2 regions of the Pseudocitrobacter sp. CD920760 genome follow, and region 2 is predicted to be linked to the other one. Evidence: predicted binding sites of a transcription regulator. Region 2 holds the regulator's gene; the other holds the start of a gene.
The links. The regulator PurR, encoded in region 2, represses purine synthesis genes. The targets are predictions, from matches to a motif close to CANGCAAACGTTTGCNTG.
Positions count from the first base shown of each region.

Region 1: purL (phosphoribosylformylglycinamidine synthase) is a predicted target of PurR. The motif match lies at 1,587-1,604, and genes of this name have one in related genera.

Region 1 is NZ_CM173490.1:3,925,773-3,929,988, reverse strand. It holds gene mltF (membrane-bound lytic murein transglycosylase MltF) at 1-1,423, opposite strand, end outside; gene purL (phosphoribosylformylglycinamidine synthase) at 1,680-4,216, shown strand, end outside.
Region 2 is NZ_CM173490.1:2,901,372-2,905,587, reverse strand. It holds gene punC (purine nucleoside transporter PunC) at 1-657, opposite strand, end outside; gene punR (DNA-binding transcriptional activator PunR) at 766-1,698, shown strand; gene purR (HTH-type transcriptional repressor PurR) at 1,695-2,720, opposite strand; gene cydH (cytochrome bd-I oxidase subunit CydH) at 3,015-3,104, shown strand; gene AC1MKH_RS13565 (MFS transporter) at 3,266-4,216, shown strand, end outside.

The DNA.
Region 1 (4,216 bases), 1.0 Mb from region 2:
CCGCCGGATAATCGGCGGCAATCGCCATCTCCTGGGCCACTTTCTTCTCTTTCTCCGCCAGATACCCCACCAGACTAATTTGATACTTACGGATGTTTTCGACATAGGCGTAGGCCTCATGTCCACGCGCATATCCGTAAGTGAGCTTGCTGTAATAAGGTTTCTGGCTCAGCAGCGGCAGACGCTGTTTTACATCCGTCCAGCTGTCCGGGTTGCCTTTCTGCTTAACCGTTAATGCACGGGCATCAAGCATATGCGCGTAACCCATATTATAAGCGGCGAGGGCAAACCAGATTTTCTCATCCTGCGGCACCGTATCCGGCACTTTCTCCATCATATCCAGCAGATATCGCATGCCGCCGCCAATGCTTTGTTCCGCATCGGTACGATCCGTCAGACCCAGACTTTGGGCCGTATTCTTGGTGAGCATCATCAGGCCGCGCACGCCGGTGGGGGAGGTTGCCAGCGCGTCCCAGTGCGACTCCTGATACGAGATAGCTGCCAGCAGTCGCCAGTCTATCTCTTTGGCGTGTTTCTCAAACAGCGGCTGAAGGTCAGGCAACACGCTATCGACGGCGCGCAGGAAGGAGCGCGTATCGACATAATCGAAATCGCCACCGTGCCCCAGATATTTCTCTTCCAGGCGGGCGAGGGTGCCGTCTTCATTTATGCTGTTGAAATAGTCGAGCATCGCGGCGGAAAGCGTGTCGTCTTCGTCGTTAACGCTAAACCAGGTTACCGGCTGCTCGTCGGTGATATCAAGCGCCACGGCCAGTTCAGGATGCACGCGCTGGAACAGACTGATCGCCACCGAGTCTGCGATGGTGTAATTCAGGCGGCCCGCCAGCACTTCTTCCATTAAGGCTTCGCTGCTGCGCTTTTCATCCACTTGCCAGCTGATATCGGGATACTTCGTCTCTTTCAGTGACTGAAGGTCGTTGATCACCGCATGTCCTGGCGCAATGGAAAGATTCTCGGCGTTCAGTTCTCCCAATGAGCGCGGGCGATAGCTGCCGACGCGATACACCACCTGCTGAGAAACGGAATAGTAGGCCGGGCCTGCGTGGTAGTTTTTGACGCGCTCGCTGTTATAAACCAGGCCCGCGGCCAGCAGGTCTGCTTTGCCGTTGTCGAGATCGTCAAACAGTTCGCTGATGTTCTGCCGCACGGTCACCTTCAGTTTTACGCCAAGATAATCGGCAAACTGTTCAGCAAGGGCGTAGTCGAGCCCGTACTCTTTATCATCAACGCGAGAGTAGGTTAAAGGAGACACGATGGTACTGACGCGAAGTTCCCCCCGCGCCTGAATGGCGGCAATGCGATTGGCCGATTGGTTGATCCACGTAATGGAGGGCCAAAGGGCTGCTGCCAACAGCAGTGCGACGATGCCGATCAGCAGATAATTAATCTTTAATTTTTTCAAATAGTTAATTCTCTGCGCTAACAAAATCACTGTGTGCAGTGACCATAAGAAGACTATGGTTTGGAACAGAATGAGCGGCATTTTGCTTAAGATTGCGCCAGTTGGCAACTAATTCGAGAGATACGTCACATCTATTGGTAAAAGCAGGAAGTGATTTTATTTCTACGCAAACGGTTTCGTCAGGGCGCAGGATTATCTATAATAGCGCCCGTTTTCCCCCCTTGCGCACACTGAAAGCTTAGAAGACGAGAGACTTATGATGGAAATTCTGCGTGGTTCGCCTGCACTGTCTGCATTTCGTATTAACAAACTGCTGACGCGTTTTCAGGCAGCCAACCTCCCGGTAAGCAATATTTACGCTGAGTATGTCCATTTTGCCGATCTGGATGCTCCGCTTCACGACGAAGAGCGCGCCAGACTTGAACGTCTGTTAAAGTATGGCCCGAGCCTCAGCAGCCATACGCCATCCGGTAAATTACTGCTCGTGACTCCCCGCCCTGGCACCATCTCCCCCTGGTCTTCAAAAGCAACCGACATCGCTCACAACTGCGGCCTGACTCAGATTCTGCGCCTGGAACGCGGTGTGGCCTGGTATGTGGAAGCCTCTACGCTTACGGCGGAGCAGTGGCGTGAAGTGGCGGCGACGCTGCACGACCGCATGATGGAAAGCGTCTTTGACTCGCTGCAGGATGCGGAAAAACTGTTTGCTCATCATCAACCTGCACCGGTATCCAGCGTGGATCTGCTGGGCGAGGGGCGTCAGGCGCTCATTGACGCTAACCTGCGTCTGGGGCTGGCGCTGGCGGATGATGAAATCGACTATCTGCAGGATGCCTTCACTAAGCTTGGGCGTAACCCGAACGATATCGAACTCTATATGTTTGCGCAGGCTAACTCTGAGCACTGCCGACACAAAATTTTCAACGCCGACTGGATTATCGACGGTGAGCAGCAGCCGAAATCGCTGTTCAAGATGATCAAAAACACCTTTGAAACCACGCCGGATCACGTGCTGTCTGCTTATAAAGATAACGCCGCAGTAATGGAAGGGTCTGAAGTGGGGCGTTATTTTGCTGACCACGAAACGGGTCGCTACGATTTCCACCAGGAGCCTGCGCACATCCTGATGAAGGTCGAAACCCACAACCACCCGACGGCGATTTCTCCGTGGCCGGGCGCGGCAACCGGTTCCGGCGGTGAAATTCGTGATGAAGGCGCCACCGGGCGCGGCGCAAAACCGAAGGCCGGTCTGGTCGGTTTCTCCGTTTCTAACCTGCGTATCCCGGGCTTTGAACAGCCGTGGGAAGAAGATTTCGGCAAGCCGGAGCGCATTGTCACCGCGCTGGATATCATGACCGATGGCCCACTGGGCGGCGCGGCGTTTAACAACGAATTTGGTCGCCCGGCCCTGAACGGCTACTTCCGTACCTATGAAGAGAAAGTAAACAGCCACAACGGTGAAGAGCTGCGCGGTTATCACAAACCGATCATGCTGGCAGGCGGGATCGGCAACATCCGCGCCGATCACGTGCAGAAAGGCGAGATCACCGTGGGCGCGAAGCTGGTCGTCCTCGGTGGCCCGGCGATGAATATCGGCCTTGGCGGCGGCGCAGCCTCTTCCATGGCATCCGGCCAGTCTGACGCGGATCTCGATTTCGCCTCCGTCCAGCGCGATAACCCGGAAATGGAACGTCGTTGCCAGGAAGTGATCGACCGCTGCTGGCAGCTTGGCGACGCGAACCCGATCCTGTTTATCCACGACGTCGGCGCGGGCGGCCTTTCTAACGCGATGCCAGAGCTGGTGAGCGACGGTGGGCGCGGCGGTAAATTCGAACTGCGTGACATCCTGAGCGACGAGCCGGGTATGAGCCCGCTGGAAATCTGGTGTAACGAATCGCAGGAACGTTACGTGCTGGCAGTTGCGCCTGAGCAGATGCCGCTGTTCGATGAACTTTGCAAGCGTGAACGCGCGCCGTATGCTGTCATTGGCGAAGCGACTGAAGAACTGCACCTCAGCCTGAATGACAAACACTTCGACAATCAGCCTATCGACCTGCCGCTGGACGTGTTGCTGGGCAAAACGCCGAAGATGACCCGCGACGTCACCACCCTGAAAGCGAAGGGCGACGCGCTGGTTCGCGAAGGCATTACGATTGCCGATGCGGTTAACCGCATTCTGCACCTGCCGTCCGTGGCGGAAAAAACCTTCCTCGTCACCATCGGCGACCGTACCGTCACCGGCATGGTGGCTCGCGATCAGATGGTTGGCCCGTGGCAGATCCCGGTGGCTAACTGTGCGGTGACTACCGCCAGCCTCGACAGCTACTACGGTGAAGCGATGGCGATTGGTGAACGTTCTCCGGTTGCGTTGCTCGACTTCGCGGCGTCTGCCCGTCTGGCAGTCGGTGAAGCGCTGACCAACATTGCGGCAACGCAAATTGGCAATATCAAACACATCAAACTGTCGGCGAACTGGATGTCTGCTGCCGGTCATCCTGGCGAAGACGCTGGTCTGTACGAAGCGGTGAAAGCGGTTGGCGAAGAACTTTGCCCGGCGCTGGGCCTGACGATTCCGGTCGGTAAAGACTCCATGTCGATGAAAACCCGCTGGCAGGAAGGCAACGAACAGCGTGAAATGACCTCGCCGTTGTCGCTGGTGATTTCCGCGTTTGCTCGCGTGGAAGATGTGCGTCATACCATTACGCCGCAGCTTTCTACGGAAGATAACGCCCTGCTGCTGATTGACCTTGGGAAAGGCCATAACGCGCTGGGCGCCACCGCGCTGGCGCAGGT
Region 2 (4,216 bases):
GAAGCTGGCGGAGCAGGCGGCGTAGATAAGTACGTTGCCGCGATAGTCCTGACTGCGCAGGAGTTTCATAAAGGTCAGTTTGTTTTCACTGACCGCGTTCTTTTTATGTGCGGGTTTCAGGCGCAGGGCCGGAATCATCAACATAACGGTGATGATAAACAGGGTGGCAAAGATGGCCTGCCATTCAAAATGATGCAGGATCCAGCTTCCCAGTAACGGTGCCAGCGCCGGAGAAAGCCCGACCAGCGGCATGATGGTGGCAAAAATACGGTTAGTCCGCTGTGCCGGAAAATAATCCGTCACCATAGCCTGCCAGGTCACTGCCGCAGCGCAGACTCCAACGGCTTGTACAAAACGCAGAATCAGCAGGGTGGTGGCATCACGAACCCACAGCATACCCAGACAGCCAAAGGCGAAGATGGTCAGACCAATCAGCAGAACAGGCTTGCGGCCATAACGATCTGAAAGCGGCCCCCAAAGCAGCTGCGCGAGAGCAAACCCGGCAAGGAACAGACTCAGGCTGGCGCTGACAGCCGCTGCCGGCGTTTGGAGATCGTTTTGAATCACGGCGAAGGCCGGAAGATACATATCGGTGGCCAAAAAGCCTAATACGCTCAGGCCGGCGAGCCAGACTAAAAATCCTTTCCCAGGTTGCATAAAAACGCCTTTTCTTGTTTTGGAAGAGGCTGAGAGTGTAGAGAGTGAAATTTGCCTTGTGAAACGCTAATATTTGCGTGTTGGTTTCAAAAAATTTGTGAGCAGAAAATGTGGTCTGAATATTCACTGGAAGTCGTGGATGCCGTTGCGCGGAATGGCAGCTTTAGTGGCGCGGCAAATGAGCTGCACCGTGTACCTTCTGCAATCAGTTATACGGTACGTCAACTGGAGGAGTGGCTGGCGGTTCCGCTGTTTGAACGTCGCCACCGGGATGTAGAATTAACCCCCGCCGGGGCATGGTTTTTGAAAGAGGGGCGTTCTGTTATCAAAAAAATGCAGATCACCCGTCAGCAGTGTCAGCAAATTGCTAATGGCTGGAGAGGGCAGTTGGCCATCGCGGTGGACAATATCGTAAAACCAGAGCGCACCCGACAGATGATTGTCGATTTTTATCGCCACTTCAGTGACGTAGAGCTGTTGGTGTATCAGGAGGTATTTAACGGGGTGTGGGATGCACTGGCGGATGGGCGCGTTGAGTTAGCGATTGGCGCGACGCGCGCGATTCCCGTGGGGGGGCGCTATGCGTTTCGCGATATGGGCATGCTGAGCTGGCAGTGTGTGGTAGCCCGTACGCATCCGCTGGCGCAGATGGCGGGGCCGCTCAGTGATGACGTGTTGCGCAACTGGCCGTCGCTGGTGCGCGAAGATACGTCACGTTCGTTACCTAAACGTACTACCTGGTTACTGGACAACCAGAAGCGGGTCGTGGTGCCTGACTGGGAATCGTCAGAAACCTGCTTATCCGCAGGATTATGCGTTGGCATGGTACCAGAGCATTTTGCGCGACCGAAGATAGATAAAGGTGAATGGGTTGCTCTGGAACTGGAAAACCCGTTTCCCGATGCGGCCTGTTGTCTGACCTGGCAGCAAAACGACAGTTCACCGGCGCTAAGCTGGTTACTCGAGTATTTAGGGGACAGTGAAACGCTGAACAACGAATGGTTGCGAACGCCCGATTCGAGCGTCCGCAAAGAGGCTTAACGGCGGTAATCGCGGAACGGGCCGTCGGCCACGGAACGGCGTTCAATCAGGCGCGGGTGCACTTCAATGGACTGCGACTCTTCGCGTTTACTGACAATTCGGTCCATCAGCATATTGAAGGCGGTTTCCCCGAGGGAATCCTTCGGCTGGTGGATGGTGGTCAGCGCCGGGGTAAAGAAACGCGAGTTGCGCACGTTGTCGTAACCAATCAGCGAGATATCCTGCGGCACGCGCAGCCCCATTTCGTCTGCGGCGCACAACGCGCCCATCGCCATGACATCGCCACCACAGAAGATAGCGGTAGGGCGCGGATTCTGGGACAGTATTTGCTGCATCGCGCGATAGCCGGATTCCGGTTCGAAATCGCCCTGCACAATCCAGTTTTCCGGCACCTTGATCATCATCTCTTCCATGGCTTTCATAAAGCCAGCCAGACGACCTGCGCCGGTATTGCGCTCCAGCGGGCCTGGGATCACGCCAATTTCGCGATGCCCACGTTCCACCAGATAACGACCAGCCATATAGCCGCCTTCGAAGGCGTTATCGATAACTGAGTCGGTAAAGTCAGCTTTCGCTTCGCCCCAGTCCATAACCACCATCGGAATATGACGGTACTCTTCCAGCATCTGCAGCAGCGAATCCGGATATTCGGAACACATCACCAGCAGGCCGTCCACGCGCTTCTGCGCCATCATGGAGAGATACGCGCGCTGTTTTTCAAGGTTGTTCCACGCATTCCCGAGGATCAGGGTATAGCCTTTCTGGAAGCAGTTCTTCTCAACGGCTTCAATAATTTCTGCAAAGTAGGCAGCTTCACTGCTGGTCGCCAACAAACCAATGGACTTGGTGTGATTGACCTTCAGGCTACGGGCCACGGCGCTGGGAGAGTAGTGCAATTCTTTGATTGCCGCCCACACCGCTTCACGCGTCTCTTCGGCGACAAAACGCGTCTTGTTAATCACATGTGATACAGTTGTAGTGGAAACGTTTGCGCGCTTCGCTACATCTTTAATAGTTGCCATTCCATCTCACTCCAGACCCGGGCCTGCCCCTGATCGATTCAATACGAAAACGTTTGCCTTCACTCACCCTGGCGCAATGTTATAAATTGCGGTTCGCCGGGAAAACGACACAGGACGACAGGAGGGGGTCAATGGCCGATACACTTTTTAATAAGCGTCGAATTTTGTCTTATCTTTGCCAAAAGTGGAAGCGCAAAATCGGTTATTGCGTGAAATCCGGGAAGATTTTTGCGAATAAGTGTGCAAAAATGACATAGCTCACTTTTGGTGTGGGGATAATAAGGAGAAAAATTGATGAGTACCGAACTGAAGATGTCAATTACCACCACGGTTATTACGCTGGCGCTGATCGTGGCTGCCGCGCTGACCGCCGTCCTGCATTAACCCATCCTAAAGGGAGAGGCTGCTCTCCCTCTCTGAGATTGTTATCAATTCAGCAAAAATATTTTGCTAATTTGTTCACTTCTGTTTTTTTGTGATTGATGTCATGCTTTTGCTATCTGTTGTCACGCCGCCCTGCGTTTGCGGCAAACCGGAGTCAAAGCATGAAAGTGAATTATCCCTTACTGGCGTTAGCCGTAGGCGCATTCGGGATAGGTACCACCGAATTTTCGCCGATGGGGCTATTACCCGTTATTGCCAAAGGGGTTGATGTCTCGATTCCTGCCGCAGGTATGTTGATCAGCGCCTACGCCGTAGGTGTCATGGTTGGCGCGCCGCTGATGACGCTGCTACTCTCACATCGCGCACGCCGCAACGCCTTAATTTTCCTGATGGCGATTTTTACCCTGGGTAACGTCCTTTCTGCTATCGCCCCGGATTACACCACGCTGATGCTGTCACGCATTATAACCAGCCTCAACCACGGCGCGTTCTTTGGTCTGGGGTCGGTGGTTGCCGCAAGCGTGGTGCCAAAACATAAACAAGCCAGCGCGGTAGCGACCATGTTTATGGGGTTGACCATCGCCAATATCGGTGGCGTTCCGGCGGCCACGTGGCTTGGGGAGACCATCGGCTGGCGCATGTCGTTCCTGGCGACGGCAGGGCTGGGCGTAATTGCAATAATCGGCCTGTGGTTGTCGCTGCCGAAGGGCGGGGCGGGTGAGAAACCAGACGTGAAACGTGAACTGTCGGTGCTGGTACGCCCACAGGTATTGTCTGCGTTGCTCACGACCGTACTGGGCGCTGGGGCGATGTTCACGCTCTATACCTACATTTCTCCGGTTCTGCACACCATCACGAATGCGACGCCTGCCTTTATCACATTAATGCTGGTACTGATTGGCGTGGGCTTCTCAATCGGTAACTATCTTGGCGGTAAATTTGCTGACCGTTCAGTGAGCGGTACGCTGAAAGGTTTTCTGCTGCTGTTGATGCTGATTATGCTGGCGATCCCGTTCCTGGCGCGTACGGAAATCGGCGCGGCGTTCAGTATGGTGGTGTGGGGCGCGGCGACCTTTGCGGTGGTGCCACCATTGCAGATGCGCGTAATGCGT